Regions from separate parts of the Streptomyces sp. NPDC012825 genome, predicted to be linked through region 1. Evidence: riboswitches for the same ligand, from Rfam matches in the RefSeq annotation. Region 1 holds a riboswitch; the other holds the start of a gene.
The links. A riboswitch is a leader RNA that binds a small molecule or an ion and turns the genes downstream of it on or off. The one in region 1 is predicted to bind glycine.
Positions count from the first base shown of each region.

Region 2: linked by a shared signal. The riboswitch ahead of gcvT (glycine cleavage system aminomethyltransferase GcvT) and the one ahead of gcvP (aminomethyl-transferring glycine dehydrogenase) in region 1 are both predicted to bind glycine.

Region 1 is NZ_JBIBBZ010000012.1:154,061-169,638, reverse strand. It holds gene ACFY7E_RS23785 (DUF881 domain-containing protein) at 1-312, shown strand, start outside; gene ACFY7E_RS23780 (small basic family protein) at 309-641, shown strand; gene ACFY7E_RS23775 (DUF881 domain-containing protein) at 1,028-1,801, shown strand; gene ACFY7E_RS23770 (FHA domain-containing protein) at 1,884-2,819, shown strand; gene ACFY7E_RS23765 (MerR family transcriptional regulator) at 2,851-3,594, shown strand; gene ACFY7E_RS23760 (bifunctional nuclease family protein) at 3,648-4,121, shown strand; gene ACFY7E_RS23755 (MerR family transcriptional regulator) at 4,314-4,931, shown strand; gene ACFY7E_RS23750 (DNA polymerase IV) at 5,038-6,519, shown strand; gene ACFY7E_RS23745 (PRC-barrel domain-containing protein) at 6,702-7,076, opposite strand; glycine riboswitch at 7,189-7,288, shown strand; gene gcvP (aminomethyl-transferring glycine dehydrogenase) at 7,467-10,352, shown strand; gene ACFY7E_RS23735 (DUF5999 family protein) at 10,430-10,636, opposite strand; gene ACFY7E_RS23730 (hypothetical protein) at 10,969-11,559, opposite strand; gene ACFY7E_RS23725 (glutamate--cysteine ligase) at 12,040-13,539, shown strand; gene ACFY7E_RS23720 (CPBP family intramembrane glutamic endopeptidase) at 13,646-14,428, shown strand; gene ACFY7E_RS23715 (PhzF family phenazine biosynthesis protein) at 14,539-15,348, opposite strand.
Region 2 is NZ_JBIBBZ010000001.1:1,064,736-1,080,313, reverse strand. It holds gene ACFY7E_RS05195 (ABC transporter permease) at 1-614, opposite strand, end outside; gene ACFY7E_RS05190 (enhanced serine sensitivity protein SseB C-terminal domain-containing protein) at 966-1,763, opposite strand; gene ACFY7E_RS05185 (enhanced serine sensitivity protein SseB) at 1,884-2,624, opposite strand; gene ACFY7E_RS05180 (AAA family ATPase) at 2,749-3,411, opposite strand; glycine riboswitch at 3,564-3,677, shown strand; gene gcvT (glycine cleavage system aminomethyltransferase GcvT) at 3,846-4,970, shown strand; gene gcvH (glycine cleavage system protein GcvH) at 5,048-5,428, shown strand; gene glyA (serine hydroxymethyltransferase) at 5,461-6,729, shown strand; gene ACFY7E_RS05160 (L-serine ammonia-lyase) at 6,889-8,259, shown strand; gene ACFY7E_RS05155 (hypothetical protein) at 8,358-9,599, shown strand; gene ACFY7E_RS05150 (toll/interleukin-1 receptor domain-containing protein) at 9,618-10,277, opposite strand; gene ACFY7E_RS05145 (toll/interleukin-1 receptor domain-containing protein) at 10,274-10,723, opposite strand; gene ACFY7E_RS05140 (PQQ-binding-like beta-propeller repeat protein) at 10,720-11,913, opposite strand; gene ACFY7E_RS05135 (DUF4231 domain-containing protein) at 12,292-13,182, shown strand; gene ACFY7E_RS05130 (EF-hand domain-containing protein) at 13,264-13,479, opposite strand; gene ACFY7E_RS05125 (ATP-binding protein) at 13,895-14,401, opposite strand; gene ACFY7E_RS05120 (enoyl-CoA hydratase/isomerase family protein) at 14,527-15,294, opposite strand; gene ACFY7E_RS05115 (Ig-like domain-containing protein) at 15,379-15,578, opposite strand, start outside.

The DNA.
Region 1 (15,578 bases):
CTGACGTCGCTGTCCGCGATCCGAGCCGCCGGCGACGCCATACTCGTCGACAACAAGCCGTTGGTGCCGCCGTACACCGTCCTCGCGATCGGGGACGGGCAGAAGCTGAGCACCGCGTTCCAGGACAGTGCCGACGGGCAGTACCTGCACGCGCTGGTGGAGAACTTCGGGATCAGGAGCAGCATCTCCGCCGAGGGCGACGTGCGCCTTCCGGCCGCGCCGAGCCTGACCGTACGTACCGCAGAGCCGAGGGGGGCCGGGGCGACGCCCTCCGGTCGGGCCACGGCCGACACAGGGAAGGGCACATCGTGATCGCCGTACTGGGCCTGATCGTCGGAGTGGTGGTCGGACTGTTGGTCCGCCCCGAAGTTCCGGCGGTGGTCGAGCCCTATCTTCCGATCGCCGTGGTCGCCGCCCTCGACGCGGTCTTCGGCGGACTGCGGGCCATGCTCGACGGGATCTTCGTCGACAAGGTCTTCGTGGTCTCCTTCCTGTCCAACGTGGTCGTGGCCGCGCTGATCGTCTTCCTCGGCGACAAGCTGGGTGTGGGCGCGCAGCTGTCGACCGGTGTGGTCGTCGTCCTCGGCATCCGGATCTTCTCCAACGCGGCCGCCATCCGGCGCCACGTGTTCCGGGCGTGAGGCCGATGAGCGAGAACCCGCAGAACCCCCAGAACCCTCAGAACCCGGAGGCTCCCCGGGGCCCTGAGGAGGCTCAGGCGCCTCAGTCACCTCAGGTCCCTCAAGCTCCCCAGGACCCGCGGATTCCCCGGGACTCCGAGATCCCTCGGGACCGGCAGAGTTCCGGGAAGCCCGAGGTTCCCGAAGGAACCGGGGCCCCCGAGAGGGCCGGGGTGTCCGACGTGCCCGAGGACGAGAACACCCGGGTCCTCCGGAAGGTGGAGGAGCGCCCGTCCGCCGCCCACCCGCACCAGCACCGGAAGCCGCCGGGCGCGCCCGTGCCCGGCGCGGTCCCCGGTGGTCCGTCGGCGCGGGAGGGCACGGACCGGGGCGTACGGCAGCCCGAAGTGCCGCCGGCCGCCGCCGAAACGCCGGTCGCCGACGCGTCCGTACGGGACGAACAGGGCGGACGGCGCAGGCTGATCTCCGCGCTGTGGCCGCCGAGGGTGACCAGGGCCCAACTCGTCGTCGCCCTGCTGCTGTTCGGCCTCGGGCTCGGCCTGGCCATCCAGGTCTCCTCGACCAGCGACAACAGCGCCCTCCGGGGCGCCCGCCAGGAGGACCTGGTGCGGATCCTCGACGAGCTCGACGACCGCACCCAGCGCCTGGAGGACGAGAAGACCCGCCTGGAGAAGCAGCGTTCCGAGCTGGAGTCCAGTTCGGACCAGGCCGAGGAGGCGCGCAAGCAGACCCAGGAGAAGGAGCGGCAGCTCGGCATCCTGGCCGGCACGGTCGCCGCCGAGGGCCCCGGCATCACCCTGTCCGTCGGGGACCCCACCGGATCCGTCGAGTCGGACATGCTGCTCGACGCCATCCAGGAGCTGCGCGCGGCGGGCGCCGAGGCGATCCAGGTCAACGGTGTGCGCGTGGTGGCGGACAGTTATTTCACCGGTAGCGGTGACGACATGCGGATCGATGGAACGAAGGTGGCCGCTCCGTACGTCTTCAAGGTCATCGGCAAGCCGGAGGATCTCGAGCCCGCGCTCAACATCCCCGGCGGTGTCGTGCAGACCCTCGAGAAGGAGCAGGCCACGGCCACGGTGGAGCGGGCGGCGAAGATCGTCGTCGACGCCTTGCGACCTGCGAAGCGGCCTGACTACGCTCAGTCGTCCTCGCAGTGAGGAGGCGTGAGAAGGGGGTCCCGCGACAAGGGCAGGGCCTTGCGGGGGGTCGGCGCATCACAACGGTGGTGCGTGGTGGAAACTGTCCGGAGGATACGGACGTTGTGAAGGTGTCCGGGTCGGCAGGTGTGATGGATCACGGTTCGTCCTGCCCCACGGGCGGGTCTGTTTCGGTCAAGGGGAATCGCCCGTGAAGTTGTTTGCGAAGTTGTTCGGCAAGAGCGCACGCGAGGACGGCGGCAACGCCCGGCACCGCGCGCCGCGCCACGCCCAGAGCGAGGAGCAGGGCGGCGAGCGCCCGCTCTTCCGTGACGAGGTCGGAGGCCGGGGCGGTGACATTCCCGGCGCACCGGGCGCGTCTTCTGTTGACCCCGCCGGGGCCGCCCGCATAGGTTTCGGAGAACCATCAAGTACGGGTGGAGGGTTTTCCTCCGACCCGTACGCGACACAGACCTCGGCGGGGCAGCCGCGGCAGGAGGATGCGTCCATGCCGGTGTGTACGAGGTGCGGCCACCGCAACGCGGCCGACAGCCGCTTCTGCTCCCACTGCGGCACGCCGCTGCGGGGCGGGATCGCCCCCGAGCGCGCGTCGGAGACGACGTCGACGATCTCCATCTCGGGTCTCGAGGCCTATGACGCGGAGGTCACCGGCCAGACCGTGCTGCCCTCGCTCTCCCCGGAGGCGCTGGCGGCCGTGGAGGCGCTGCCGCTGGGGTCCGCGCTCCTCGTGGTGCGCCGGGGGCCGAACTCCGGCAGCCGGTTCCTCCTCGACGGGGAGCTGACGACGGCCGGCCGTCACCCGCAGAGCGACATCTTCCTGGACGACGTCACGGTCTCCCGTCGCCACGTCGAGTTCCGGCGGGCGCAGGACGGCAGCTTCACCGTCTCCGACGTCGGCAGCCTCAACGGCACGTACGTCAACCGCGAGCCGATCGACTCCGTCGTTCTGTCCAACGGTGACGAGGTGCAGATCGGCAAGTACCGGCTGGTCTTCCATTCGAGCCAGCGGGGCGTGTGACGCCCCGGGGAATCCCCTTCAGGGAAGGTCCATGCTGCGAACACCGACGGGCGGTGCCGGATCCGGCACCGCCACCGCGGGCGACAGGCTGGTCAGCATCGGCACGGTGCTGAACCAGCTGCGCGACGAGTTTCCCGAAGTGACCATCTCCAAGATCCGGTTCCTGGAGGCCGAGGGGCTCGTCGAGCCCCGGCGGACGGCCTCCGGATACCGGAAGTTCAGCCCGCAGGACGTGGAGCGGCTCGCCCGGATCCTGCGGATGCAGCGGGACCACTACCTTCCGCTGAAGGTCATCCGCGAGCACCTCGACGCCCTCGCCCGGGGGGAGCGGGTCGAGCTCCCGGCCCCCGGGCGCCGGAAGGACCTCCTGGAAGGGCCCTGGGAGCAGGACCCGGAGCCGCCGGCCGCCGCGCGGCTCGGACGGGCCGAGCTGCTCGCCGCCGCCGAGGTCACCGAGACCGAGCTCGTCGAGTGGGAGGCGTACGGTCTGATCGCCGAGGCGGAGGGCGGGGGCTACGACGCCGAGACCGTCACCGCCGCCCGGCTCGTGGCGGATCTGGGGAGATTCGGTCTGGAGCCCCGTCATCTGCGGTCCGTGAAGGCGGCCGCCGACCGGGAGGCCGCGCTGATCGAACAGGTGGTCGCGCCACTGCGCCGGCACCGCAATCCGCAGACCAGAGCCCATGCGGAGGCCACCGCCCAGGAGCTGGCCGCGCAGTCGGTGCGGCTGCACGCGGCCCTGGTACAGATCGCCCTGGGCACCCGCTCGCAGTGACCGGGGAGGGGCCCGACTATCCAAACCGGTCGGGCACGTCCTAGGGTTGCTGTGTGAACGAGCTCGACGTTGTGGGTGTCCGAGTGGAAATGCCCTCCAATCAGCCGATCGTGCTCCTCCGTGAAGTGGGGGGCGATCGTTACCTCCCCATCTGGATCGGACCGGGGGAGGCGACCGCCATCGCCTTCGCGCAGCAGGGAATGGCCCCTCCGCGACCGCTGACGCACGACCTTTTCAAGGACGTGCTGGAGGCCGTGGGGCAGGAACTCACCGAAGTCCGCATCACGGATCTGCGTGACGGGGTCTTCTACGCCGAACTGGTCTTCGCCAGCGGCGTCGAGGTGAGCGCCCGGCCGTCCGACGCGATAGCGCTGGCCCTCCGGACCGGGACGCCGATCTTCGGCAGTGACGGCGTCCTGGACGACGCCGGCATCGCGATCCCGGACGAGCAGGAGGACGAGGTGGAGAAGTTCCGCGAATTCCTCGACCAGATCTCACCGGAGGATTTCGGGACCAACAGTCAGTGAGACCGGGCGGTGCGGCCACGGGCCGTTCGCGGGGTGCTGTCAGAGCATTCGAGTAGCCTTTCCCCGAAGAGAGACACGGGAAACCACTCTCAGGGTGATTATCACTCGGCGTGCCGAGTGTGGCGATCGTTGACGCACCCCGAGCGACTGCCTACCTTCGTGTGGGCAGGTCAAGGACGGAGGGTCGGCGTGATGAGCAGCGCGGACGGTACGGCGGGCAGCTCCCTCGGACGCGTGTCCGGGGAGAACGGTCCGTATCCGCTTCACGGCAGTGTGGGCGACTTCGCTACGGGCGCCGGTACGGGCGCGGCGGACGAGGTGATCGGCTACCGCGGCCCCACGGCGTGCGCGGCCGCCGGCATCACCTATCGCCAGTTGGACTACTGGGCACGCACCGGTCTCGTGGAACCGAGTGTGCGGCCCGCGTACGGGTCGGGGACGCAGCGGCTCTACAGCTTCCGCGACGTCGTCGTCCTGAAGATCGTCAAACGTTTCCTCGACACCGGGGTGGCCCTCCAGAACATCCGGGCCGCGGTGCAGCACCTGAGGGCCCGGGGCTTCCGGGACCTGGAGCGGATGACGCTCATGAGCGACGGGGCCACGGTCTACGAGTGCTCCTCGCCCGACGAGGTCGTCGACCTGCTCCAGGGCGGGCAAGGCGTCTTCGGCATCGCCGTCGGCGTGGTCTGGCGGGACGTGGAGGCCGCGCTCTCGCAGCTGCACGGGGAGCGGGTGGACACCGGCGAGACGCTCGTGGGGCACAACCCCGGCGACGAGCTGGCCCGCAGACGGCGGGACCGGGCGGTCTGAGCCGGCTTCCGGGACGGCTCCCGAGGCGTTTCCAGGGGCTGCTCCGTGGTGGGGCGGGCCGTGGGGCGATCGGGCGTTGTCAGTGGCGTGGGGGAGCATCGGGGTCGTGAGAGCCGCGCCGACGATCCTGCATCTCGACATGGACGCCTTCTTCGCCGCCGCCGAGCAGGCGTCGAAGCCCAGCCTGCGCGGAAAACCCGTGATCGTGGGCGGGCTCGGGCCACGGGGAGTGGTCGCCACCGCCTCGTACGAGGCGCGCCGCTTCGGGGTCCACTCGGCGATGCCGATGGGCCAGGCGCGGCGGCTCGCGCCGAACGCGGCCTACCTCGTGCCGCGCTTCGCCTTCTACCGGTCGATCAGCGAGCAGGTCATGCGGCTGCTCGGGAGCCTGTCCCCGCTGGTGGAGCCCCTCAGCCTCGACGAGGCCTTCGTGGACCTGGAGGCCGGGGGAGTCGCCGACGACACGGCGAGCGCGCGGGCCGCGGGGGAGCGGCTGCGGGCCGACATCCTCGCCATGACGGGCCTCAGCGGGTCGGTGGGGCTCGCGGGCTCCAAGATGCTCGCGAAGATCGCCTCCGAGCAGGCGAAGCCGGACGGGCTCGCACTCATACCGCCGGGCACCGAACGGGAGCTCCTGGGGCCGAAGTCCGTGCGGATCCTGCCCGGGGTCGGTCCGGCGACCGGGGAGCACCTGCGGCGGGCCGGGATGACGACCGTGTCCGACCTCGCGGAAGCGGGCGAGGACGAGCTCGTACGGCTCCTGGGGCGGGCGCACGGGGCCTCGCTGTACCGGATGGCCCTGGGGCACGACGACCGGCCCGTGGTGGCCGAGCGGGACGCCAAGTCCGTCTCGGTCGAGGACACCTTCGCGGTGGACCTGCACGACCGGGTGCGGATCCGGGCCGAGGTCGAGCGGCTCGCGGAGCGGTGCGTGGGGCGGCTGCGGGCGTCGGGGCACTCGGGGCGGACGATCGTCCTGAAGGTGCGGAGGTTCGACTTCTCGACGCTGACCCGGTCCGAGACGCTGCGGGGGCCCACGGACGCGCTGGGAGTGGTCCGGGAGGCCGCGGGGCGGCTGCTCGACTCGGTGGACACCACGGGGGGTGTGCGGCTGCTCGGGGTGGGGGTGAGCGGGCTCGCGGACTACACGCAGGAGGACTTGTTCGCCCAGTCCGCCCAGGCGGAGCCTGCGGGTGGGCGGAGCGGGGGCGGTACGGGTGCCGGTGCCGCTCCGGTGGTGGCCGAGGCCGTCGTGGCCGAGCCGGCCGGGCCCGCCGAGCGGTACTGGGCGCCCGGGCACGACGTGCGGCACGCGGTGCACGGGGCCGGGTGGGTGCAGGGGAGCGGGCTCGGGCGGGTCACGGTGCGGTTCGAGGAACCGGGGTCGGCACCGGGGCGGGTGCGGACGTTCGCCGTGGACGATCCGGAGCTGGAGGCGGGGGAGGCGTTGCCGCTGGTGCGGGATTCCGTGCCGGGGCGGGATCGGGGGCCGAGGTCGGTGCCGGCGCCTGTGCCGCCGACGGCTGCGGGTCGTGGGGGTGCGCCCGGCCTGCCGGCCGGGCCGGATTCCCACCCGCACCACCCGTGACGGTGGGTGGGCGGAGGTGCGGGTCTTCCCGTGGGGCGTACCGCGTCGTCGGCGGCTGCGGGTCGCGGGGTACCTTCGGCCGGGCCGAGGGCTCGTCCGGCCGTCGCCCGTGGGCCGGGGACCGCTTGCCCGTCGTCCCCGGCGACGGGCGGGTTTCTCGGTGGGCGGGGGCGGCTCCGGGTTCAGGCGCCCTCTTGGCCCGCCAGGCGGCCGAAGTCCTTGTCCGGGGTGTCCGTGGGGGGTGGGGGGAGGGTGAGGCTGTAGTGGCGGTAGAGCTGGAGTTCCTGTTCCGGGGAGAGGTGGCGGCCCACCCCGAAGTCCGGGGCGTCCTTGATGAGGGCGCGTTCGAACGGGACGTGGAGGCCGTCGTCGAGCAGGTCGCTCGGCTCCAGCGGGACGAACGCGTCTCTGCTGAACAGGCCGGTGCGGACCGCGGCCCATTCCGGGACGCCCGTCGCGTCGTCGAGGTACACCTCGTCGACGGTTCCGATCTTGTGTCCGTTCCGGTCGTACGCCTTGCGGCCGATCAGGCTGCGCGGATCGATGTCGGTCTGCACGGTCCCTCCAACTGGTCGCAACTCCTCTACCCCCTACCAAAGGGCACATCCGGGATGTCGGCCACTTGAGCGAAAGGAGCCGCAACCGCGCTGGTAGGCTGGGTGTGGCTGTCGACCCCGTGCGGGAGAGTCCCCCGGAGAAACCTTCCGGAGGACGCCGAAGGAGCAAATCCTCCCCGGAATCTCTCAGGCCCCCGTACCGCACGGACGAGGTCACTCTGGAAAGCAGAGCGGATGTCCGACGGCATGCGCTCTCACCGACGGTGAAAGCCGGCGTGCCGCGAGGCGTGCCGGTGAAGCTCTCAGGTTGAGATGACAGAGGGGGAGGCCGTCCGGGCACCCGCGCCGTGGTGCCCCTCGCAGGTCGTGACGACCAGGAGGCCTCCGTACATGACCGCCAACCGCATTCCGCTCTCCGAGCTCGAGCAGGGCATCCCGTTCGAGCAGCGGCACATCGGGCCCGACGCCGAGGCCCGGGCCAAGATGCTCGCCCAGGTCGGTTACGGCTCGCTCGACGAGCTCACGGCCGCCGCGGTGCCGGACGTGATCAAGAACGCCGAGGCGCTGGGCCTGCCGGCCGCGCGCACCGAGGCCGAGGTGCTCGCCGAGCTGCGCTCGCTCGCCGACCGCAACCAGGTCCTCGCCCCGATGATCGGCCTCGGCTACTACGGCACCTTCACCCCGCCGGTGATCCTCCGGAACGTGATGGAGAACCCCGCCTGGTACACGGCCTACACGCCGTACCAGCCGGAGATCTCCCAGGGCCGCCTGGAGGCCCTGCTGAACTTCCAGACGATGGTCGCCGACCTGACCGGCCTGCCCACCTCCGGCGCCTCCCTGCTCGACGAGGGCACCGCCGCCGCCGAGGCCATGGCGCTGTCCCGCCGCGTCGGCAAGGTCAAGAAGGGCGTCTTCCTCATCGACGCCGACGCCCTGCCGCAGACGATCGCCGTCATCGAGACCCGCGCCGAGCCGACCGGCGTCGAGGTCGTCGTCGCCGACCTGGCCGAGGGCATCCCCGCCGAGGTCGCCGAGCGCGGCGTCTTCGGCGTGCTGATCCAGTACCCCGGTGCCTCCGGTGCCGTACGCGACATCAAGCCGCTGATCGACGCGGCCCACGAGCTCGGTGCGATCGTCACCGTCGCGGCCGACCTGCTCGCCCTCACCCTGCTCACCTCGCCCGGCGAGCTCGGCGCCGACATCGCCGTCGGCACCACGCAGCGGTTCGGCGTCCCGATGGGCTTCGGCGGCCCGCACGCCGGTTACATGGCCGTCCAGGACAAGCACGCCCGCTCCCTGCCCGGCCGGCTCGTGGGCGTGTCCGTCGACGCCGACGGCAACCGCGCGTACCGCCTGGCCCTCCAGACCCGCGAGCAGCACATCCGTCGCGAGAAGGCCACCAGCAACATCTGTACGGCCCAGGTGCTGCTCGCGGTCATGGCCGGCATGTACGCCGTCTACCACGGCCCCGACGGCCTCAAGGGCATCGCGCTCCGCACCCACCGGTACGCCGCGATCCTCGCCGCGGGGCTGCGCGCCGGAGGCGTCGAGCTGACCGGGGACGTCTTCTTCGACACCCTCACCGCCCGCGTCCCCGGCAAGGCCGACAGGATCGCCGCCGCCGCCCGCGAGGCCGGTGTGAACCTGTACCGCGTCGACGCCGACCGCGTGTCGGTCTCCTGCGACGAGACCACCACGCGCGAGCAGCTCGCCGCCGTCTGGGACGCCTTCGGCGTCACCGCCGACGTCGAGGCCCTGGACGCCGCCACCGAGGACGCGCTGCCCGCCGGTCTGCTGCGCTCCGACGCGTACCTGACCCACCCGGTCTTCCACGCGCACCGCTCCGAGACCTCGATGCTGCGCTACCTGCGCCGCCTCGCGGACCGCGACTACGCGCTCGACCGCGGCATGATCCCGCTCGGTTCCTGCACGATGAAGCTGAACGCGACCACCGAGATGGAGCCGGTGACCTGGCCCGAGTTCGGCCAGATGCACCCCTTCGCCCCGGTCGGGCAGGCCGAGGGCTACGTCACGCTCATCACCGAGCTGGAGGAGCGCCTCGCCGAGGTCACCGGCTACGACAAGGTGTCGATCCAGCCCAACGCCGGTTCGCAGGGCGAGCTGGCCGGTCTCCTCGCCGTCCGCGCGTACCACCGGGCCAACGGCGACGAGCAGCGCACCGTCTGCCTCATCCCGTCCTCCGCGCACGGCACCAACGCCGCCTCCGCGGTGATGGCCGGCATGAAGGTCGTCGTCGTCAAGACCGCCGACGACGGCGAGGTCGACGTCGCGGACCTGCGGGCCAAGATCGCCCAGTACCGCGACGAGCTGTCCGTCCTCATGATCACCTACCCGTCCACGCACGGCGTGTTCGAGGAGCACGTCGCGGACATCTGCGCCGAGGTCCACGAGGCCGGTGGCCAGGTGTACGTCGACGGCGCCAACCTCAACGCCCTGGTCGGCCTGGCCAAGCCGGGTCACTTCGGCGGCGACGTCTCGCACCTGAACCTGCACAAGACCTTCTGCATCCCGCACGGCGGCGGCGGCCCCGGCGTCGGCCCGGTCGGCGTCCGCGCCCACCTCGCCCCGTACCTGCCGAACCACCCGCTCCAGCCCACCGCGGGCCCGGAGACCGGCGTCGGCCCCATCTCGGCCGCCCCGTGGGGCTCCGCCGGCATCCTGCCGATCTCCTGGTCGTACGTGCGCCTGATGGGCGGCGAGGGCCTCAAGCGCGCCACCCAGGTCGCGGTGCTCGCGGCGAACTACATCGCCAAGCGCCTGGAGCCGCACTTCCCGGTGCTCTACACCGGCCCGGCCGGTCTGGTCGCCCACGAGTGCATCGTGGACCTGCGCCCGCTGTCCAAGGCGACCGGCGTCACCGTCGACGACATCGCCAAGCGCCTGATCGACTACGGCTTCCACGCGCCGACCATGTCCTTCCCGGTGGCCGGCACGCTGATGATCGAGCCGACCGAGTCCGAGGACCTGACCGAGCTCGACCGCTTCTGCGACACGATGATCGCGATCCGGGCCGAGATCGAGAAGGTCGCCGCGGGCGAGTGGCCGGCGGAGGACAACCCGCTGCGCAACGCCCCGCACACCGCGGCCGCGCTCGGCGGCGAGTGGAACCACCCGTACACGCGGGACGAGGCGGTCTTCCCGGCCGGGGTCTCGGCCGCCGACAAGTACTGGCCGCCGGTGCGCCGCATCGACGGCGCCTTCGGCGACCGGAACCTGGTCTGCTCCTGCCCGCCGCTGGACGAGTACGACCACTGAGGGCGCGGGCCCCGACGACCCGAGGGCCGGTCCGGAGAGTTCTTCTCCGGACCGGCCCTCGGGCTTCGTGCGCCCCGTCAGGCGGCGGTCGTCACCCGGCCCGCCGTGAGCGGCCGGTGCGGGGCGATGATCTGCCCGTCCGGCAGGAGTTCACCGGTGTCCTCGAAGAGCAGGACGCCGTTGCACAGCAGGCTCCAGCCCTGCTCCGGGTGGTGTGCCGTCAGTCGGGCCGCCTCGCGGTCGGCGGAGTCGGCGGTGGGACAGGCGGGCTGGTGCTGGCACATGGGTGGATTCTTTCGCTGGGTCGTGGTGGATGTCCTGCGGCTCTGCGCGCTCATGGCCGCCCCCGTCGGTCGGTTCGGTTCCGGTCCAAGTCTTGCCCCCGGGACGGACTTCCGCAGGGATTTCGCGGCAGCTCGTCCTCTCCTGGGAGGACGCGTCACCCGCAGGGGCGGTTCGGCTCAACCACCCCGTCCCTTCGGATGGTTCGGGGTGGTCCGAGCGGGCTAGTCCGTAAGGGAGGGGTGTTCGAGAGGCGCGTTCGGGCGCGCGTTTCGGACAGCAGTGCGCCCCGTGACCCGGCCGGGTCACGGGGCGTGGACACGCGTGGGACGGATCAGGCGGGCGCCGCCGAGCCCAGGAGGGGCGGCGGCGCGAGGCGCGTACTGAGGACGGGCAGGAGGTCCGCGATCGGGAACGGGCGGTGGGACGCGATCCCCGGAGGCGCGGGGGCCAGCGGCACCAGCAGGTCGGTGGCGCCCGGGGTGACGGTGGTGCCGTCCGTCTCCGGGTCGGTGTGCAGCCAGAGGGTCATCATGTAGAGCTCCGGTACGGAGAGCAGCCGGGGCTGGTACACGTCCGGCAGGCCTTCGGCCTGGTGCAGGGCCCGTTCCGTGGCGGAGACGTACGGTCCCTCGAAGAAGTGCGAGAAGGACCAGCCGTCCGGGGTGAGCATGCTGTCCGCGGCGGCGATCGTCCGGTCCCCGTTCCGGATCAGGAAGCGCCATCCGGCGAGCCGGATGCGGGGCGGGTGCCCCGGTGCTCCGGTGACACCCAACACATGGACGGGCAGGTGGAGTTCGGGACTCAGTGGTCCCTGCGCCGCCCGCAGGGCGGGGGTGCGCGCCTCACGGACGGCGGTCGGTGAGCCGAGCGCCGCGAGGACGCTGCGGAGGGCCGGCGCAGGGGCCGGAGAGGGTCGGAGCATGATGGGTCGCCTCTCGCTCAGGAGACACGGTGACGCGTGGGCAGGTACGACGGCGCTGTCGGCGGCGGGGCCAGAGAGGGGCCATGGGGCCATGGCCGGGCGCCAACACTCTGCCTCGTCCGCGGAGTTTATACGACATGTGTTCACACAGTGTTTCCGCTAGACGTCGCCGATATTCCTGACAAGGCGTCATCAAGTCGTCATCGAGGGGCGTTGAAGCGGAATCAGGAGGACGATACCGCTCTCACCTGCGCACACCGCGAGGAGCCGGTCGGCTGAATTCCGACCCCGAATCCCGGGACAATATGACATTGGTATATGTCGTCCGTTGCGTGCCCGTGGAATGTGCCGTTGGAGTGCTGCATCCAGCCTATCCTCCGACAGGCCCGTCCCGCAGGCGTTGTGGATCAGAGAGGTGGGCATCATGGTCCGTGACGCGCGGCCGCCCTGACGGCCGCCCACCCGGGGAAGGACGCTTCGATGGGCGAGAAGGTCGTGGCCGACGGGTTCGGCCCGTCCGACCGGCAGCAGTACCGGAGGAAACTCCAGCAATGTCTGGCGGGGCTCGCGAGGCTCCTGGCGGAGAAGAGGTTCGACCGGCCGCGCAATCTCATGGGCGTGGAGATCGAGCTCAATCTGACCGGCGCCGACGGCCTGCCCCGCATGCTGAACGGGCCGGTTCTCGAAAAGATCGCGAGCCCCGATTTCCAGACGGAACTCGGAATGTTCAATCTCGAAGTGAACATCGCCCCCCACCAGTTGGAGGGGCGCGTATTCGACCGGCTGGCGGAGGAGATCGGAGCCGGAATCGGGTACGCCGACCGCAAGGCCGCGGAGCTCGACGCGGGCGTCGTCATGATCGGCGTGCTGCCCACCCTCGAACAGCACGACCTGGTCCCCGAGAACCTGTCGGACAACGACCGCTACGCCCTCCTCAACGACCAGATACTGGCCGCGCGGGGCGAGGACTTCATCCTCGACATCCACGGCGTCGAACACCTCCGGTGCACCTCGGAGTCGATCGTCCCCGAGGCCGCCTGCACCTCGGTCCAGCTCCACCTCCAGGTGACCCCGGCCCGGTTCGCCGCCGTCTGGAACGCGGCGCAGGCCGTCTCCGGGGTGCAGATCGCGCTCGGCGCCAACGCCCCCTTCGTCTTCGGCCGCGAACTGTGGCGGGAGTCCCGCCCGCCGCTCTTCCAGCAGGCCACCGACACCCGGCCGCCCGAGCTGCAGTCCCAGGGGGTGCGGCCGCGCACCTGGTTCGGGGAGCGCTGGATCGACTCGGCGTACGACCTCTTCGAGGAGAACCTGCGCTACTTCCCCGCCCTCCTCCCCCTCCAGGACGAGGAGGACCCGCTGCTCGTCCTCGACCGGGGCGGGGTGCCGCGTCTCCAGGAGCTAGTCCTGCACAACGGCACGGTCTACCGCTGGAACCGGCCGGTGTACGGCCTGGTCGACGGCGTCCCGCACCTGCGCGTCGAGAACCGGGTCCTGCCGGCGGGACCGACCGTGACGGACGTGATCGCGAACGCCGCCTTCTACTACGGCCTCGTGCGCGCGCTCGCCGACGAGACCCGGCCCGTGTGGAAGCGGATGACCTTCGAGGACGCCGAGGCCAACTTCGACGCGGCCTGCCGCCACGGCATCGAGGCGGAGCTGCGCTGGCCCCGGCCGGGGCGCGCGGGCGGCGTCGCCACCCTGCCGGCCGTACGGCTCGTCCTCGACGAACTGCTGCCGCTCGCCGCGGCCGGGCTCGACGCCTGGCACATCGAACCCGCCGACCGGGACTTCTACCTCGGGGTGATCGAGCAGCGCTGCCTGCGCCGGGTGAACGGCGCCTCCTGGCAGGTCGACACCTTCCACCGGGCCGTGGAGTCGGGCCTCGACCGGAAGACGGCGCTCGCGGCCACGACGCGCCGCTACCGGACGCTCATGCGGGAGGGGGAGCCGGTCCACACCTGGCCGGTGGGGATCCACTGACACGCCTCCCGGCCCCCGTCCCCTCCCCGGGCGGTTCATGGGCGATCATGTCCGGACGGTTCGGATCGTCGGGGAAGCGGGGTCGGGTGTGGTGTCGGAGCAGCGAGTGAGAGACGCCTCCCCGCCTTCCGGGGGCCTGCCGCGCGCGGTCCTGCGCTCCGAGACGCTCATCGTGCTCGCCCTCTCGCTCGGGGCGAGCGGGGTGTCGGCCCTCATCAGCTTCGTCGGCTCGCTGACCCGGTCCGGGGCGCTGAAGGAGCAGGCGGCGACGCTCAACGGCTCGTACGCCCCCGGGCGGCCCTGGCTCGACCTGACCTGGCAGCTCTTCGGCATCGCCACGGCGCTCGTGCCGGTCGTCCTCGTCGCCCACCTCCTGCTGCGCGAGGGCTCCGGACTGCGCGCCCTCGGCTTCGACCGCACCCGCCCGTGGCCCGACCTCGGGCGCGGGGCGCTGGTCGCGGCGGGCATCGGGAGCACCGGGCTCGCCTTCTACCTGGCGGCGCGGGCGTCCGGGTTCAACCTGACGGTGGTGCCCGAGTCGCTGCCGGACGTGTGGTGGAAGTACCCGGTCCTCATCCTGTCGGCGATCCAGAACTCCGTCCTGGAGGAGGTGATCGTCGTCGGCTACCTGCTGCGCAGACTGGGGCAGCTGGGGTGGTCGCCGACGGCCGCCCTGGTGGCGAGCTCGGTGCTGCGCGGCTCGTACCACCTCTACCAGGGCATCGGCGGCTTCATCGGCAACGTGGTCATGGGCGTGGTCTTCGTCCTGCTGTACCGCCGCTGGGGCCGGGTCGGGCCGCTGGTCGTGGCGCACGCGCTGCTCGACATCGTGGCCTTCGTCGGGTACGGGCTGCTCGCGGGGAAGGTGGGGTGGCTGCCGACCGCGTGACGGCCGGTCGCGGTGAGGGGGGCGGGTCGCGGTGAGAGGGGCGTACGGGATCCTTCGTACGCCCCTTCTCGCCGTCCTTCCGGCCGGTCCTTCGCCGTCTTTCCGACCGGTCAGGCGTGCAGGTCGCCCTCGATGACCGTGACCGCACGGCCGCCGAGGAGGGTCCGGTCGCCGCGCAGGCGGGTGCGGACGAGGCCGGTGCGGGCGCCGCCCTGGAGGCCGGTGAGGTCGTCGCGGCCGAACCGGGCCGACCAGTGGGGGGCGAGCGCGGTGTGGGCGCTGCCGGTCACCGGGTCCTCGTCGATGCCGACCGCCGGGAAGAAGCCGCGCGAGACGAAGTCGTAGCCCCTGTCCGGGTGTTCGGCGGCGGCGGTCACGATGGTCCCGCGCGAGGACATGGTCCTCAGGGTGGCGAGGTCGGGCGTGAGGGAGCGGACGGCGGCCTCGTCGCGCAGCTCGACGACGAGGTCTCCGATGTGGACCCCGGTGTCGTGGACGGCGACGATCTCGGCGCCGAGCGCCTTCTCCAGGCCGTCCGGGGCGGGGACGGGGGTGAGGGGGGAGGTCGGGAAGTCCATGGTGATCGTGCCGTCGGCCTCGGCGGTGGCGCCGAGGACGCCGCAGCGGGCCGCGAAGCGCACGGTGCCGGTCGCGGCGCCGGTGGTGTGCAGTACGTGGGCGGTGGCCAGGGTGGCGTGGCCGCACATGTCGACCTCGGTGGTCGGCGTGAACCAGCGCAGGGCCCAGTCCGCCTCGCCGCCGGCGGGCAGCGGGTGGGCGAAGGCCGTCTCGGAGAGGTTGACCTCCGCGGCGACCTTCCGGAGCCAGTCGTCCTCGGGGAAGGAGTCGAGGAGGAGGACCCCCGCCGGGTTGCCGGAGAAGGGCCGGTCGGTGAAGGCGTCGACGATTCGGATGCGCATGGCGCCGACGGTACCGGGGGCGGATTTCCGGCGGCCAAGGCCAATCGCGGAGAACTGGACCGGTCGTCCCGCGCGCCGTCGGAGACGGATGCGGCGGCGTCACGGTGCTGCCCCGGCTCCTCGGGTACGGAGTCACCCGCCCGGTCCGGGCCGTGCGGGCACGCCGGGGCGGGGGTGCTTCGGCGGGGTGGGCGCGGAACGGCGCTCCGGGCTCGGCGGCAGAGCTTCGC
Region 2 (15,578 bases), on a different contig from region 1:
GCGGCGATGCGAACGCCCGAGCCGTTGAGGCCCAGGAGCTCGTTGGGCAGCACCGAGACCAGCGCGATCGTGAAGAGCAGCTGCGGGAAGGCGAGCATGACGTCCATGACCCGGCTGAGGGCCGCGTCGATCCAGCCGCCGAAGTAGCCCGCGACGATGCCGAGGACGGTGCCGAGGAGGACCGCGAAGACCGCCGCCAGGAAGGCGACGAGCAGCGAGATCCGGGCGCCGTAGACGATGCGGCTGAAGACGTCGCGGCCGTTGACCGGCTCGACCCCGAGGAGGAAGTCGGAGCTGATGCCGCCCCAGGAGCCGATCGGGGTGCCGAAGAGCGGGTCGATCTGGTCCTCGTGGAACTCGTCCGGCGGGTGGCCGAGGAGACCGACGATGACCGGCGCGAAGATCGCGACCAGGACGAGGAAGACGACGACGCAGGCGCCGGCGAGGGCGAGCTTGTCGCGCTTGAGGCGGGTCCAGGCGATCTTCCAGGGCGAACGGCCCTGGATCCCCTTGTCGGAGGCGCCGGGGGTGCCGGAGGAACCGGGATCGGCGGGCACGCCGTCGACGGTGGCGGTCGACGCGCCCGCACTGGTCTCGTGCAGTGGTGCCGTCATCGTGGTGAGGACCCCTCTCGGCCGCCGGTAGCCGGCCCTTGCCCGCCGCGGGTAGCGGCTCGGTGGAACAACCTGCCGGGTACCTGCTCGAAAGGAGCGGAACACCCGGTGTTCCGGGGAGTCTTCAACGCGCTCGCGATCACCCGCCAGCCCTGACGGGGAATGGTTGCTCAAACGTGATGCGGTGCTACGACTTCCGTTATCCGGACGTCACGCGGGTGTGAGCGGACCATCTCGGGCCCTCTTCCCCCCAATCGGACATGTCGCCCAACTGGTCCTTCGACCTCTTCAATTGGGGCGAACGAAGGCTTCCGACGGGACCGGCGGGACGGACGGGGAACCGGAGGCGTCTCAGTATCCGGACGGCGCCGCCGGCGGGTAGCCGTACCCGGGGGCGGGGGCCGGGGCCGCGCCGCGCCCCGCGTGCGCCTCGCGGTCGTAGAAGGGGCGCGCGTTCGCCCGCAGCCAGAGCGCCACCGGGTCGTACGCGTCGGAGAGGGCGACCGTCGAGACGGGCAGCCCGTCGGGGACGGAGCCGATGGACTGGCGCATCATCGACCGCACCGTGTCGACGGCCGCCGGGGAGGTGTCGTACAGGTCGAGCCCGATGACGAGGTACGGGGAGCCGAGCGCGGGCTGCACCCAGCCGCGCCGCAGCGCCCGGACGGCCGGGGTGCGGTGCGCGTTCTGCGTGATCAGGGCGTAGAACTGCGGGATCTCCAGGGCGGGCTCGGTGACGCGCAGCGGCCCGGCGGGCATCCGGTCGAGACCGGTGGCGATCCGGCGCAGGTCGGCCCAGGGGATGCCGACGCCGCCGCCGGGAGCGTGCGGATTCAACCAGACGCCCCAGCGGTCCGGGTAGAGGGCGCGGGCGATCTCGCGGCCGGTGACGAGTTCGTGGGCGCGGTTCCAGCCGGAGGCGGCGAGCTCCTGGTCGGAGGTGACGCAGGGGGCGTAGCCGAAGCCGTCGACCTCCATGTTCCCGTACTGGGCGTCGGGCGAGCCGGGCGCGCCCTGCCAGAGCAGCATCCGCAGCTCGCCGTCGGCGAGGGCGTGCAGCAGCCGCTCGTACGCGTCGTAGCGTCCGGGTGCCACCTGGCCCAGCATGTGCTCGACCTGCCCGGTCGGAGCGATGCCTGACGCGCTCACCCTGGGTCCCGCCCCTCTTCCGTCCACCACGTCTGTCCGGCCACCGGGTCAGGTGCGGCCGTCGAACCGGTCCGTCGAACCGGTTCCGTCGAAATCAGTTCAGCTTAAACAGGGTGCCGCTCACACGGCGGCGCGCTGGTAGAAGGGGCGGACCCGCTCCACCATCCAGTCGCCCACCGGGTCCTGCGCCATGTCGAGCAGGATGAGGTTGACCGGCCAGGCGACCTCGACGCGGCCGAGGGCCCGGCCGAGGGCGTCCAGGGGGGCGGTGCGGTCGGCGCCCTCCCAGTGGGAGAGCCGGACGCCGATGAAGAGGGCCGGTTCGGTGCCCTCGACGCTGGCGAGGGCGCGGCGGGCGCTGGCGACGACGCCGGTGGCCTCGAACTCGGCGGAGGCGGCGGCGAGGAAGTCGACGGGGTCGTCCTGCCAGTCGGGCTCGAAGAGCCGGACGCGGCCGCCGGACGCGGGGCCGTCGAGCGGGGTCCGGCCGGCGCGGCAGAGCTCGGCGACGGCGGGCGGGGGCAGCGGGACGCCGACGGTGCCGCCGGGGTTCACGGCGATGCCGAGCTGCGGGGGCAGGCCGCGGGCGAAGTCGCGGGCGGGGGCGACGGCGAAGGACATGTGGTCGCCGGCGCAGGCGCGGAGCTGCTGCTCGGAGCTGAAGACGGGGACGTAGGCCGCGCCCTCGATCTCCATGGTGGCGAGGTCCAGGTCGGGGCTGTCGGGACCGCCGCCGTTGGGCAGGGGGACCCAGACCGGGCTGCGGCCCAGCACCTCCAGGAGGCGGGCCCCCGCCCCGGGATCGCCGAGCGAGGCGGCAAGCACCTCTTCGAGCTCGTTGCCCGGCCACGTCACGTCCACGGTCCCGTTCCCCTTCCCGCCCGGCCTGCCGTACCCGGCCGCCCCGCAGCACCCTAACGCCGCCCCGGCGCCGCCGTGGCCGGAAGGGAGGGGTACGGGCGCCCCGGACGCGCGACGAGAGGGGTCAGACCGCCTCCCCGAAGGTGATCGTCCGGAGGGTGTCGGCGGCGTCCCGGTCGAGCAGGGTCGCCGAGGCGCAGCCGTGCGGGAGCCGGCCGGTCCCGGCGGCCCGCAGCAGCCGCCCGACCGCGCGGCGGTGCCGGGCGAAGGCGTACGCGGAGACGCCCCGGCCGCGGGCGTGCTGCCCGGCCCTGGCGGTGTCCGGGGTGACGTCGAGGAGGACCAGGTGCAGCTCGCTCCCCCGCCGGCGGGCCTCGCGGGCGAGCCAGCCGCGCACCCAGGACTGGGTGCCGCAGTCGTGCACGACCACGCTCGCGCCGGAGCGCAGGGCGCGGCGCAGCCCGGCGTAGTGCGCGATCCGGACCAGGGGGCGGTAGAGGGCGTACGGCAGGCGGCGGGGCATCCGGGCCTCCCAGCGCTCCCGGGCGTCCTGGGAGTCGACGCCCCGGTCCCCGGCGGTCCGCTTCATGAGGGTGGACTTGCCGCTGCCGGGCAGCCCGGAGACGACCACGAGGTCCCCGGCCGCGAAGGCGAGGGCGCGGGGGCCCCGGCCGCCGCGCCCGCGCAGGTCCCGCAGGAGCCGGCCCCGTCCCCGGGTCCGGGCGCGGGCCCGTGGGGACGGTATGCCGGTGCCCGTCGCATAGGCGCCGGTGTGCTGGATCGTCATCGCTGCTCCCCCTGACGGGTCTCGGGAGACCCTTCCCAAGAAGTGTAAAGAAACGGTAATGGGACACAAGTGATTTGCCGTGCCGACACCGCGTGCAATGATGTGCGCGCCAGGCGCCCACGGTCGCCTGCCACAACCGCATACCGGCCGTTCGAATCCGCGCGGGAGAGTTCCGGCCACGAAGTGGGTCACCACGGAGTGCGTCCGGGCGCCGAAGGAGCAAGACCCTCCCTTGAATCTCTCAGGCCCCGTACCGCGTGGATGAGGCAGATCTGAAAAGCGGGACACCGTCGTGTCCCCACCCAAGGTGCAAGCCGGGCTCTCGGTGACGAGATGCCCCCGGTGAACCTCTCAGGTTCCATGACAGATGGGGAGGACGTCCTCGCCCGTCATGTCTTCGTCACCGAACGCCCTTGGGACCCGGGAGCCACCCCATGACCACCGCCCCCCGCCTCACCGCCCTCGATGCCCTGCATCGTTCCCTGGGCGCGACCATGACCGACTTCGCGGGCTGGGACATGCCCCTGCGGTACGGCAGCGAGCGCGACGAGCACAACGCCGTCCGCACCCGGGCCGGCCTCTTCGACCTCTCCCACATGGGCGAGATCACCGTCACCGGGCCACAGGCCGTCGAGCTGCTCGACTTCGCCCTGGTCGGCAACATCTCCACGGTGGGCACCGGCCGCGCCCGGTACACGATGATCTGTCGCGAGGACGGCGGCATCCTGGACGACCTGATCGTCTACCGCCTGGGCGAGACCGAGTACATGGTGGTGGCCAACGCCTCCAACGCCCAGATCGTCCTGGACGCCCTCACCGAGCGCGCGGCCGGCTTCGACGCCGAGGTCCGCGACGACCGCGACGCGTACGCCCTGATCGCGGTTCAGGGCCCGGAGTCCCCCGGCATCCTGAAGTCGGTCACCGACGCCGACCTGGACGGCCTGAAGTACTACGCCGGCCTGCCGGGCACGGTCGCGGGCGTGCCCGCGCTGATCGCCCGCACCGGCTACACCGGCGAGGACGGCTTCGAGCTCTTCCTGAGGCCGGAGCACGCCGAGGGCGTGTGGAGGGCGCTGACCGGGGCGGGTGAGGGCGTCGGCCTGATCCCCTGCGGCCTGTCCTGCCGCGACACGCTCCGCCTGGAGGCGGGCATGCCGCTGTACGGCCACGAGCTGACCACCTCCCTGACCCCCTTCGACGCCGGTCTCGGCCGGGTCGTGAAGTTCGAGAAGACGACCAACGAGGGCCGCTTCGTCGGCCGCGAGGCCCTGGAGAAGGCCGCCGAGCGCGCCGAGACCGCCCCGCCGCGCAGGCTGGTCGGCCTGGTCGCCGAGGGCCGTCGGGTCCCGCGCGCCGGGTTCTCCGTCGTCAAGGACGGCGAGGTCGTCGGCGAGGTCACCTCCGGCGCCCCGTCCCCGACGCTCGGGAAGCCGATCGCGATGGCGTACGTGGACGCGGCGCACGCGGAGCCCGGCACCCCGGGTGTGGGCGTGGACATACGGGGCACGCACGAGCCGTACGAGGTCGTGGCGCTGCCGTTCTACAAGCGCCAGAAGTGACGCGTTCGTCCCACCAGGCGTCTCACCCCGCAAGACCGACGTTCATCAGCACTCCCCCGATCCAGGAGAATCAGGTCATGAGCAACCCCCAGCAGCTGCGGTACACCAAGGAGCACGAGTGGCTGTCGGACGCCGAGGAAGGCGTCGCGACCGTCGGCATCACGGAGTTCGCGGCCAACGCGCTCGGTGACGTCGTCTACGCCCAGCTCCCCGAGGTCGGCGACACCGTCACCGCGGGCGAGACCTGCGGTGAGCTGGAGTCGACGAAGTCCGTGAGCGACCTCTACTCCCCAGTCTCGGGCGAGGTCGTCGCCTCCAACCAGGACGTGGTGGACGACCCGTCCCTGGTGAACACGGCTCCGTTCGAGGGTGGCTGGCTGTTCAAGGTGCGCGTCGCAGGTGAGCCGGACGACCTGCTCACCGCCGACGAGTACGCCGCGTTCTCCGCCGGGAACTGAGACCGGGCCCGAAACCCCTTAGGGATCGATTCATGTCGCTTCTGAACACTCCCCTCCACGAGCTGGACCCCGACGTCGCCGCCGCCGTCGACGCCGAGCTCCGCCGTCAGCAGTCCACCCTCGAGATGATCGCCTCGGAGAACTTCGCTCCGGTCGCGGTCATGGAGGCCCAGGGCTCCGTCCTCACCAACAAGTACGCCGAGGGCTACCCGGGCCGCCGCTACTACGGCGGCTGCGAGCACGTCGACGTGGCCGAGCAGATCGCGATCGACCGGCTCAAGGACCTGTTCGGCGCCGAGTACGCCAACGTCCAGCCGCACTCCGGCGCCTCCGCGAACCAGGCCGCCCTCTTCGCGATCGCCCAGCCGGGCGACACGATCCTGGGCCTGGACCTGGCGCACGGCGGCCACCTCACCCACGGCATGCGCCTGAACTTCTCCGGCAAGCAGTTCAACGTGGTCGCGTACCACGTGGACGGGGCCGGTCTGGTCGACATGGCCGAGGTCGAGAGCCTCGCCAAGGAGCACCGCCCGAAGGTGATCATCGCGGGCTGGTCGGCGTACCCGCGCCAGCTGGACTTCGCGGAGTTCCGCCGGATCGCGGACGAGGTCGGCGCCCGCCTGTGGGTCGACATGGCCCACTTCGCGGGCCTGGTCGCCGCCGGTCTGCACCCGAACCCGGTCGAGCACGCGGACGTGGTGACCTCCACCACGCACAAGACGCTCGGCGGCCCGCGCGGCGGCATCATCCTGGCGAAGAAGGAGTTCGCGAAGAAGCTGAACTCCTCCGTCTTCCCGGGCTTCCAGGGCGGCCCCCTGGAGCACGTGATCGCGGCCAAGGCCGTCTCCTTCAAGGTCGCGGCCTCGGAGGAGTTCAAGGAGCGCCAGGAGCGCACCCTGGAGGGCGCCCGGATCATCGCCGAGCGCCTGGTGCGGGACGACGTGACCGCCCACGGCGTCTCGGTCCTGTCCGGCGGCACGGACGTGCACCTGCTCCTGGTCGACCTGCGGGAGTCGGAGCTGGACGGCCAGCAGGCCGAGGACCGCCTCCACGAGGTCGGCATCACGGTCAACCGGAACGCGGTCCCGAACGACCCGCGTCCCCCGATGGTCACCTCCGGCCTGCGCATCGGCACGCCGGCGCTCGCGACCCGCGGTTTCGGGGCCGAGGACTTCCGCGAGGTCGCGGACGTCATCGCCGAGACCCTCAAGCCGGGCTTCGACGCCGAGAAGGCCGAGGCCCTCAAGGCCCGGGTGACCGCCCTCGCGGACAAGCACCCGCTGTACCCCGGCCTGAAGTGACACCTTAGTAATTTCGTACGCTTTTGTTCGTACGGACATCCGGGGCACCGCGCACACTGGAACAACGGGCGCGGTGCCCCGATCCATGTCCCCCGCCCACGCGCTCTCTGCACCACCCCGGCAGACAACGACGTCCAGCCCCCCACAAGGAGTCATCCCGTGGCCATCTCGGTCTTCGACCTGTTCTCGATCGGCATCGGTCCGTCGAGCTCCCACACGGTGGGCCCCATGCGCGCGGCCCGGATGTTCGCCCGCCGCCTGAAGAACGAGGGCCTGCTGGCCCACACCGCGAAGGTGCGGGCGGAGCTGTACGGCTCCCTCGGCGCCACCGGCCACGGCCACGGCACCCCCAAGGCCGTCCTGCTCGGCCTGGAGGGGAACTCGCCCCGCACGGTCGACGTGGAGCACGCGGACGAGGAGTTCGAGCGGATCAAGGCGAGCGGCCGGATCAACCTGCTCGGCGCCCACGAGATCCCCTTCGACTTCGACGCCGACCTGGTCCTGCACCGGCGCAAGGCGCTCCCGTACCACGCCAACGGCATGACGGTCTTCGCGTACGACGCGGAGGGCGGGCTCGTCCTGGAGAAGACGTACTACTCGGTCGGCGGCGGCTTCGTGGTCGACGAGGACGCGGTGGCCGGCGAGAACCCGATCGTCCCGGACGACACGGTCCTGAAGTACCCCTTCCGCACCGGCGACGAGCTGCTCCGCCTCGCGAAGGAGACCGGCCTGTCGATCTCCGCGATGATGCTGGAGAACGAGAAGGCCTGGCGCACCGAGGACGAGATCCGGGCGGGCCTGCTGGAGATCTGGCGGGTCATGCAGTCCTGCGTCTCGCGCGGCATGTCCCGCGAGGGCATCCTGCCCGGCGGCCTGAAGGTCCGCCGCCGCGCCGCGAACTCCGCCCGCAAGCTGCGCTCCGAGGGGAACCCGGAGGCGCACGCCATGGAGTGGATCACCCTGTACGCGATGGCGGTGAACGAGGAGAACGCGGCGGGCGGGCGGGTGGTCACGGCCCCGACGAACGGCGCGGCCGGCATCATCCCCGCCGTCCTGCACTACTACATGAACTTCGTCCCCGGCGCGGACGAGGACGGCGTGGTCCGCTTCCTCCTCGCGGCCGGCGCGGTCGGCATGCTCTTCAAGGAGAACGCCTCGATCTCCGGCGCCGAGGTCGGCTGCCAGGGCGAGGTCGGCTCGGCCTGCTCGATGGCGGCCGGCGCCCTCGCCGAGGTCCTGGGCGGCTCCCCGGAGCAGGTAGAGAACGCCGCCGAGATCGGCATGGAGCACAACCTGGGCCTGACCTGCGACCCGGTCGGCGGCCTGGTCCAGATCCCCTGCATCGAGCGCAACGGCATGGCGGCGGTCAAGGCGGTCACGGCCGCGAAGATGTCGATGCGCGGCGACGGCAGCCACCTGGTCTCCCTCGACAAGGTCATCAAGACCATGAAGGAGACGGGCGCCGACATGAGCGTGAAGTACAAGGAGACGGCGCGGGGCGGGCTCGCGGTGAACATCATCGAGTGCTGAGGTCCCACCGGCCTCGTCACCGTTTCGCGGTTCCCGGGACACCTTCGTACGCGCGCTGGTACGGTCGCACTGTGGCATACAAAAGGATTTTTCCTGCCGTGCTGTCGGCATTGTTCCTGCTAGTGGCCTGCGCCCCGCAAGGGGACGGCAAGAATCCTCCCCCGTCACCGGAGGCTTCCTCTTCAAAAGAAACCCCGGACGAAAAGAAGAATTCATCCGGTTCGAGCGATCCGAACGAGAAGCTGTTCACGAAATCCGCCACGATCGACGACGTGAATAGCTTTCATTCGAACTCCGAGTTCTTCGTGACCGTCGGCGAGGAAAGCGTCATCACCCACGCGGCGAACGGAACGGAAATCGCGCGTTCCGGCATCGCGGGATTCGAAGGCGGTTGCATTCTCGCGGTCGTCGACTCGTCGCCCGAGTCCGGATCGCTGATCTGGGGCAGGGTCACGGAGAAACCGGCCGCCGGACTGGCGCCGGAGACGTGGACCCTGTCGATCGTCGCCACGGACGCCAAGACGTACGAACAGCGCTGGAGCAAGCCGCTCGTCGCGGACTCCGAGGAAGCCCTCAGCTGCCAGGATCCCCAGGAGGCCACCGTCACCAGGGACGAGAAGTGGCTCGCGTTCAGCCAGTGGGTCATCGACCTGACCGACGGCACGTCCCGCGCCCTCGGTGACGGGATCGTCCCCCGCGCCGTGGGAAATCACATCCTGGTGTTCGACGGCGTATGCGCCAATTGTCTCAACGGGATGAAATCGGTACCGGTCACCGACCCGGCGACTGGACGGACACTTTTCTCCTTTCCGGAGCACGACGTCATCGGCGCCCTTTCCGATGTGCCCGGCAAGTTCGCCACGTCCTCCGACGGGTCCACCCTCTTCATTGCCCGCCGCATGTCCGGAGACCCGCTCTCCTACGCACTGCAGTCCCGGTCACTGGCGACCGGAAAGGTGAACTGGGAGATCAAGGGAGTCTCGTACTCGGGGCCGATCAGTGAGAAGGTGACGCTCGTCGAGGACGCCGGCGTGGTGATCTTTCCCGACCTGGCGGCGGCCGACGCGAAAGGCGTCGCCCCCGAGGAGCCGCAGAAAGAACTGGGCCTTTCCCTGAGTGACGGGAAAAAGCTGTGGGAGATTCCCGACCTCGAAGTCTGCACGGCGAATTCCGCCGGTGTCGCGGTCGAGACGAACAACCAGCTGGTGGTGATCGATCCCCGAACAGGCCGCCAGCTGGCCTACACCCCCGATCGGACCGACTGCGGACAGCCGCTCGGCGAGTACTCCTACTACTCCGACGACGACGCGCTGATCCGCGTCCTGCCCCCGGTCGAGTAGTCCGGGGCCCGCCCCGGGTCAGAAGCGGCGTGCGAACCACCGTTTGAGAGTGGCGACGGTGAACACGAGCATCACGAGCGCGATGACGGCCCGCTTCAGGTCCCCGCTCCCTCCGTCGCCGTTGTAGGCGGCGGCGCCGTACAGGAACCCCAGGGTGTCCAGCACCAGCAGGCCCAGGAGGAACTTCGTGTCGCCGCGCATGCCGGCCGGGGTGGCGCGGCGGGGAAAGCGCGGCGCCCCGCGCCCGGGGAACCCCGGGCGCTGCGAGGGCTTGAGGCGCGTGTGGGTGACGGCCCGTTTGAGTACGGCAGCGGCGCGCGCCTCGGGCAGACCGTGCAGGACCACAGGGGTGAGGTTGCCCAACAGGGCTCCGGTCGACGTCGGCTCGACCTCCACGGGAAGCACGGTGAGCCCTTCGCCGGACGGGTCGTCGCGAGCGAAGGACGACCACTCCGCGCCGCCGCGCGAAGAGAAGTGGTAGGAGGTCGAGACGACGGCGATCAGGCGTTTCGCCGCTCGCAGGTCCCGGTCACGGGCCAGGACGCTGTTGTCTCCGGGGGTCTCATGGTCCCAGGCACCCAGCCGGACCGTGTATCCCTCGTTCTCGAGCTGCCAGCCGATCCATTCGGCCCACGTGAGGTCCTCGTCGGCGTAGGAGATGAAGAAGTCGACGGTCATCCGGCACCCGGGAAGGGGGCGGGAGGGCGGGGACGGGAGCGGGCGGGGCGCAAGCCGTCGAGGAGCCTGCCGCGGGCGGTGTCCTCGTCCAGGCCGACCAGCGAGATCCTCGTCCGGGGGCCGAGGAGTCCCTCGACCTCCGTGGGCTTCACCATCACGGGGACGATCAGGCGACGGGAGCCGTCCGGATCCTTGCGGAACACGGTGGTCCATTCGGCTTTCGTCATCCCGGACTCCAGGAAGGCGGGAGTGAGGATCAGGATGATCCGCCGGGCGCTGCGCAGGGCGTCGTCCATGTCCGTGACGAAGTTCCCGCCGGCGGTGAAGTCCAGTAGCTGGACGACCGTGCGGTAGCCGGCGCCTTCGAGGACGTCGTTCGTCCACGCGGCCCAGTTCTTGTCGGCACCGGTGTAGCTGATGAAGTAGTCGGTTGTCTCAAAGGTCATGGGATCGCGATCCTGTACTGGTACGTGGCGGTGGTGTCCTGCTGTTCCTCGTCGGTGTACCTCAGCACTCCGGGGAGGACGTCCGGACATTCGGTGTCCTGGGCGTCGAAGCGCACCTGCCGCTTGGACGTCGCGTCGAGAACGGCCAGTTGATCGTTGGCCCGGAGGTAGACGCGACCATCCGCGATCCCGCAGAAGTCGTCCGACCCGTCGATCTTCCACCGCAGCTTTCCGGACGCCGTGTCGACGGCCGCGAGCGCGCCGAGCGAGCCTCCACCGTTGTCGTGAACGATGGCGGTCCCCGTGGCCGGGTCCAGGTCCATGGTGACCCAGTCGTCGTGTCCGGTGTCCGAATGCCGCAGGGACCAGACGGGCTTCCCCGAGGGGAGGGAGTACCCCCTCATGGCGTTCTCCCCCTGGGCGTCCTCGCTGTCGAGGGCGATCAGGATCCCTCGGTGGGCGGTGGTCTTCCCGAGGTCCTCGCTGTCCGCCGTGACCGGCTCGGCGACGGTTCCGAGCTTCCTGCCGGTGGCGGGCGCCTGGATGTCCACGGAGACCGCGCCGGTGTCGGAGGAACTCCCGCGGGGCAGGCCGAGCCAGCGGTCCAGGACGACCGTCTCTTCCGGAACCTGTCGCGTGACACCGTCGGCGAGCCGGACGAGGTAGGTCTTCAGACCCGGAGAGAGGAGGGCGTGAGTCCCGTCGGAGGTGGCGGACAGGGTGAGCTCCGTGGTGGTCGCGCCCTCGCAGCTGCTCCCCCACTGCGTGCTGTCCCTCTCCACGTCCTTCTTCCACAGCAAGGATCCGGTCACCGCGTCGTGGGCGCGCAGAGAGAGGGTGCCCCGTGCGGGATGGATCCCCTCGGCCGGCCGCGCCACGACGCTCGTGGAGACGATGAGCGAGTGTCCCCCCCGTTCCTGCGGAACGAGCGTGAGCGCACACGCGTTCTTCCACTGGTCGGACGTCTCCAGAGCGAGCGTGTTCGTCTTCCGTCCGCTGCGCAGGTCGAACAGATCCAGCCGATGGCCGCCTCCCGCCGGGGAGTCGAAGACCGCCAGCGTACGGCCGTCCGACACGAGGTGCGGCGGGAAATCGAAGGGGTAGGTCGCCAGCTCCTGGCCAGACGTCGCCGTGGGCTCCGGCGACACGGGCGCCGCCGGTGCCGGGGAGGTGGCGCCGGCCCGGGGCACCGTTCGCGCCGTACCTCCGGCCGGGCGGTCCCCGCTTCCCCGGTCGTCACCGACCGGGCCGCCGCACGCCGTCATCACCCATGCCGTGCCGACGGCACCCGCGACCAGACGCGAACGTAATGGAAAACGACTCACACGGTCTCCCCGAAGCGACGAACGTGCAGTGCAGTCTGCCCCTCCCGGGCCCGTCTGTCAGGCGATGGGGCGAGACTGGTGCGCGGAGCGGCTCCGCCGGAGCTTTCCCGCCGCTCGGCCCGGGCGCCGTTCTCGGGCCGGGGCCCACCCGCGCCCCGTACGCCGTGGAAGGCGCGCCCGCGAGAGACGGCGTCCGGCGCCGAAGGAGTGACGCGAAAGGTGAGGAGCCGTCAGAATCTCATCGTGACGACGACGCAGGAGAACGCGACCATACGAAAGGTCTGGGACCAGCAGAGCATCTGGTCCCAGAGCGCGAACCGGCTCAAGGCATCGGTCGAGACCGCACGTTCGAGGGCCCTGGTCCTGGTGGTCGCGGCGGCCGTACTGGGAGCCGCATCCGCGCAGGTTATGGACTGGAACCCCCGGCTGGGCGCGGTACTGGCCTTCGTCGCCGCCCTCGCCGCCGGCCTTTCCCCCCTGCTGGCCCACCGGGGTGGTCCCGGCCCCATGAGCGACTGGATTCGCACGCGGGCCGTGTCCGAGGCGCTCAAGGGCGAGGTCTACGCCTGCCTCGCCGGCGTGGGCCCCTACGCGGAAAGGGCGAGCGGCGCGGTACTGCTGGCGGAACGCGCCCACAGCTTCCGCGTGGACGCCACCGATCTCGTGCGGCACACCGACGGGATCTCCGCCGAGGTGCGCCCTCTGCCGCCCGTGGTCGACCTGGACACCTACGTCGACCGACGCCTGCGCCGTCAGATCGACTCGTACTACCGTCCCAGAGCCGCGTGGATGCGGAGCAGGGTGGAGTTCTTCGCGAAGACGGAACTCGTCTTCGGCGCCGCGGGCGCCCTGGTGGCCGCGGCGGCCGGGGCCTTCGCGATCGGCGGTCTCGCGGCCTGGACCGGTGTGATCGCTTCCGTCTCCATCGCGGTGACCGCGCATGCGACAGCGCGGCGGTACACCTACCAGCACCTGGAGTTCCTGCGTACCGCCGAGGAACTGGAGCGGCTTCTCGACCGGCGGACGGCAGACCCCTCGCGCCCCGGCGAAAGCGCGGAGTCCTTCGTCTCGAAGTGCGAGCACGTCATCTCCATCCAGAACGAGGCCTGGATGATCCGCTGGAGCGTGGGCTGAGAGAAGCACGGCTTGCGGAAGACGACGCCGCGCCCCGGACGGGCGGCGACCACGGTCGCGCGGCCCGTCCGGGCGGGCGGGTCAGGCCTTGCTGAGGTGCGACCAGAACTCGTCCCACGACAGCCGGCCGTCGCCGTTGTCGTCGCGCTGCTTGATGAGCGCCTCGGCGACCGTCTCGGTGACGTGGAAGTCGCCCAGCTGCGCCATCACGCTCTTGTACTCCGCGGCGGTGATGAAGCCGTCCCCGTCCACGTCGTACCGGTTGAATGCCGTGCGTGCCGACTCGATGTCCGCCACTGTTTCCGCCCCTTCATGGTGCCTGTCTGACGGGGGTCAGATTAGCCGCCCCGGCCCGGTGGGCCGACGGGGGCCGCCGACCGGGACGCCCGCGGCCCTTCGTCAGCCGTCCGACATGCGGACGACCCCAGGAAACAAACAGCGAATCGCATAGTCATTCACTGTTTACAAGGCGGGTGCCACATGTCACCAACGATTCACAGTTAAAGTGTTCAGGTTCGCCCGGTTTGATCCCGGTAAGGGTTTTTGGCGATGGGGGTGCTCGTCTGTCATAGTCGTCGACACGACCTCCATTGACCCGGGCCAGGTCGACACAGCGGCCGTGGATACACCCCCCCGTCCACGGCGCATCACACGGAAGCCCCCAGCTCGCCCCACCACGGCGCACGGGGGCTTCCGTGCGTCCGGGGCGGGGTCAGGGGCGGTCCGCGACCCGCATCTCGAACCAGGTCGTCTTGCCGCGCGGGGCCAGGTCCACGCCCCACCGGTCCGCCAGCTTGTCGACCAGGAAGAGCCCCCGGCCGCTCGTGTCCAGCTCGTGCACCGGCAGCAGACAGGGCAGCCCGCGCGAGGGGTCGCGCACCTCGACCCGGATCGAGCCCCGGCGCCGCTGCAACCGCAGCGCGAAGACCCGGGCGCCGGTGTGCCGGACGGCGTTCCCCACCAGCTCCGAGACCAGGAGGACCGCGTGCTCGGCGAGCTGCGGCCCCAGCCCCCACTGGCGCATCACGACGTGCTGCGTGAGCCGGCGGGCCACCCACGCGGACTCGGGGCGGGACGGCAGCCGCACGTCGTCCTCGGCCGGATTGCCGTACAACTCCACTGCCTCGGCGGCCTGTTCGTCGTCCGCGGCCAGTGACCACCGCGCCGCGGCGGCGCTCGCGCGCTGCCGTGGTTGTTCCCTACCCTCCAGGCCCGCCATGCCCCCCATCATGGCCGGACGGGGCGGCCCGCGGGGGCCGTTCCGCCGGAATCGGCCCCCCACGGGCCCCGGGCAGGCGCCTTACGGACACCTGGCCGACGTCCGCCGTACCCCTTTCGGTCAGCTCAGCCGAATTTCGCCTTCCCCGGGCCCTCCTCGGCGAAGCTGCGCATCCCGCGCTCGCGGTCCTCGGTGGCGAACAGGGCGGCGAACCAGGTGCGCTCGACGGCCAGACCGGTGTCGATGTCGGTCTCCAGGCCCTGGTCGATCGCCTCCTTCGCGGCCCGCAGGGCGACGGCGGGACCCTGCGCCAGCTTCGCGGCCCACGCATGCGCCTGCTCGTACACCTCGGCGGCCGGGACGACCCGGTCGACCAGGCCGAGGGACAGGGCCTCGTCCGCCTTCACCATCCGGCCGGTGAAGATGAGGTCCTTGGCCTTGGAGGGGCCGACGAGGCGGGAGAGGCGCTGGGTGCCGCCCGCGCCCGGGATCAGGCCGAGCAGGATCTCCGGCTGGCCGAGCCTGGCGTTGTCGGCGGCGATCCGGAAGTCGGCGCAGAGCGCCAGCTCGCAGCCGCCGCCGAGGGCATAGCCGGTGACGGCGGCGACGACCGGCTTGGGGATGCGGGCGACGGCGGTGAAGGCGTCCTGGAGGGCGCGCGAGCGCTTGACCATGGCCACGTGGTCCATGACCTGCATCTCCTTGATGTCCGCGCCGGCCGCGAACACCTTCTCGCCGCCGTAGAGGACCACGGCCCGCACGTCGTCGCGGTCGGTCGCCTCCTGGGCGAGCTCGCGCAGCCGGTCCTGGGTGGCGACGTCCAGGGCGTTCATCGGGGGGCGGTCGAGGCGGATCGTGCCGACGCCTTCGGCGACTTCGAGGTTCACAGTCATGGGAGAAGGTTAGGGGCCGTCAACGACGACGGGCCCGGTGCTGTTGCTCACAGCACCGGGCCCCGCCGAAAAGCTCCGGAACGCCTAGGCGATCCACTCCGACCACGGCATGTTCCAGCCGTTGAGGCCGTTGTCCGGCTTGATCTGCTTGTCCTTGGAGTTCTTCACGACGACCACGTCACCGATGATCGAGCTGTCGTAGAACCAGGCCGCCGGGGTCGAGGCGTCCCCCGCGCCCCGGGCGTCCTGGAGGCCGACGCAGCCGTGGCTGACGTTCTCCGAGC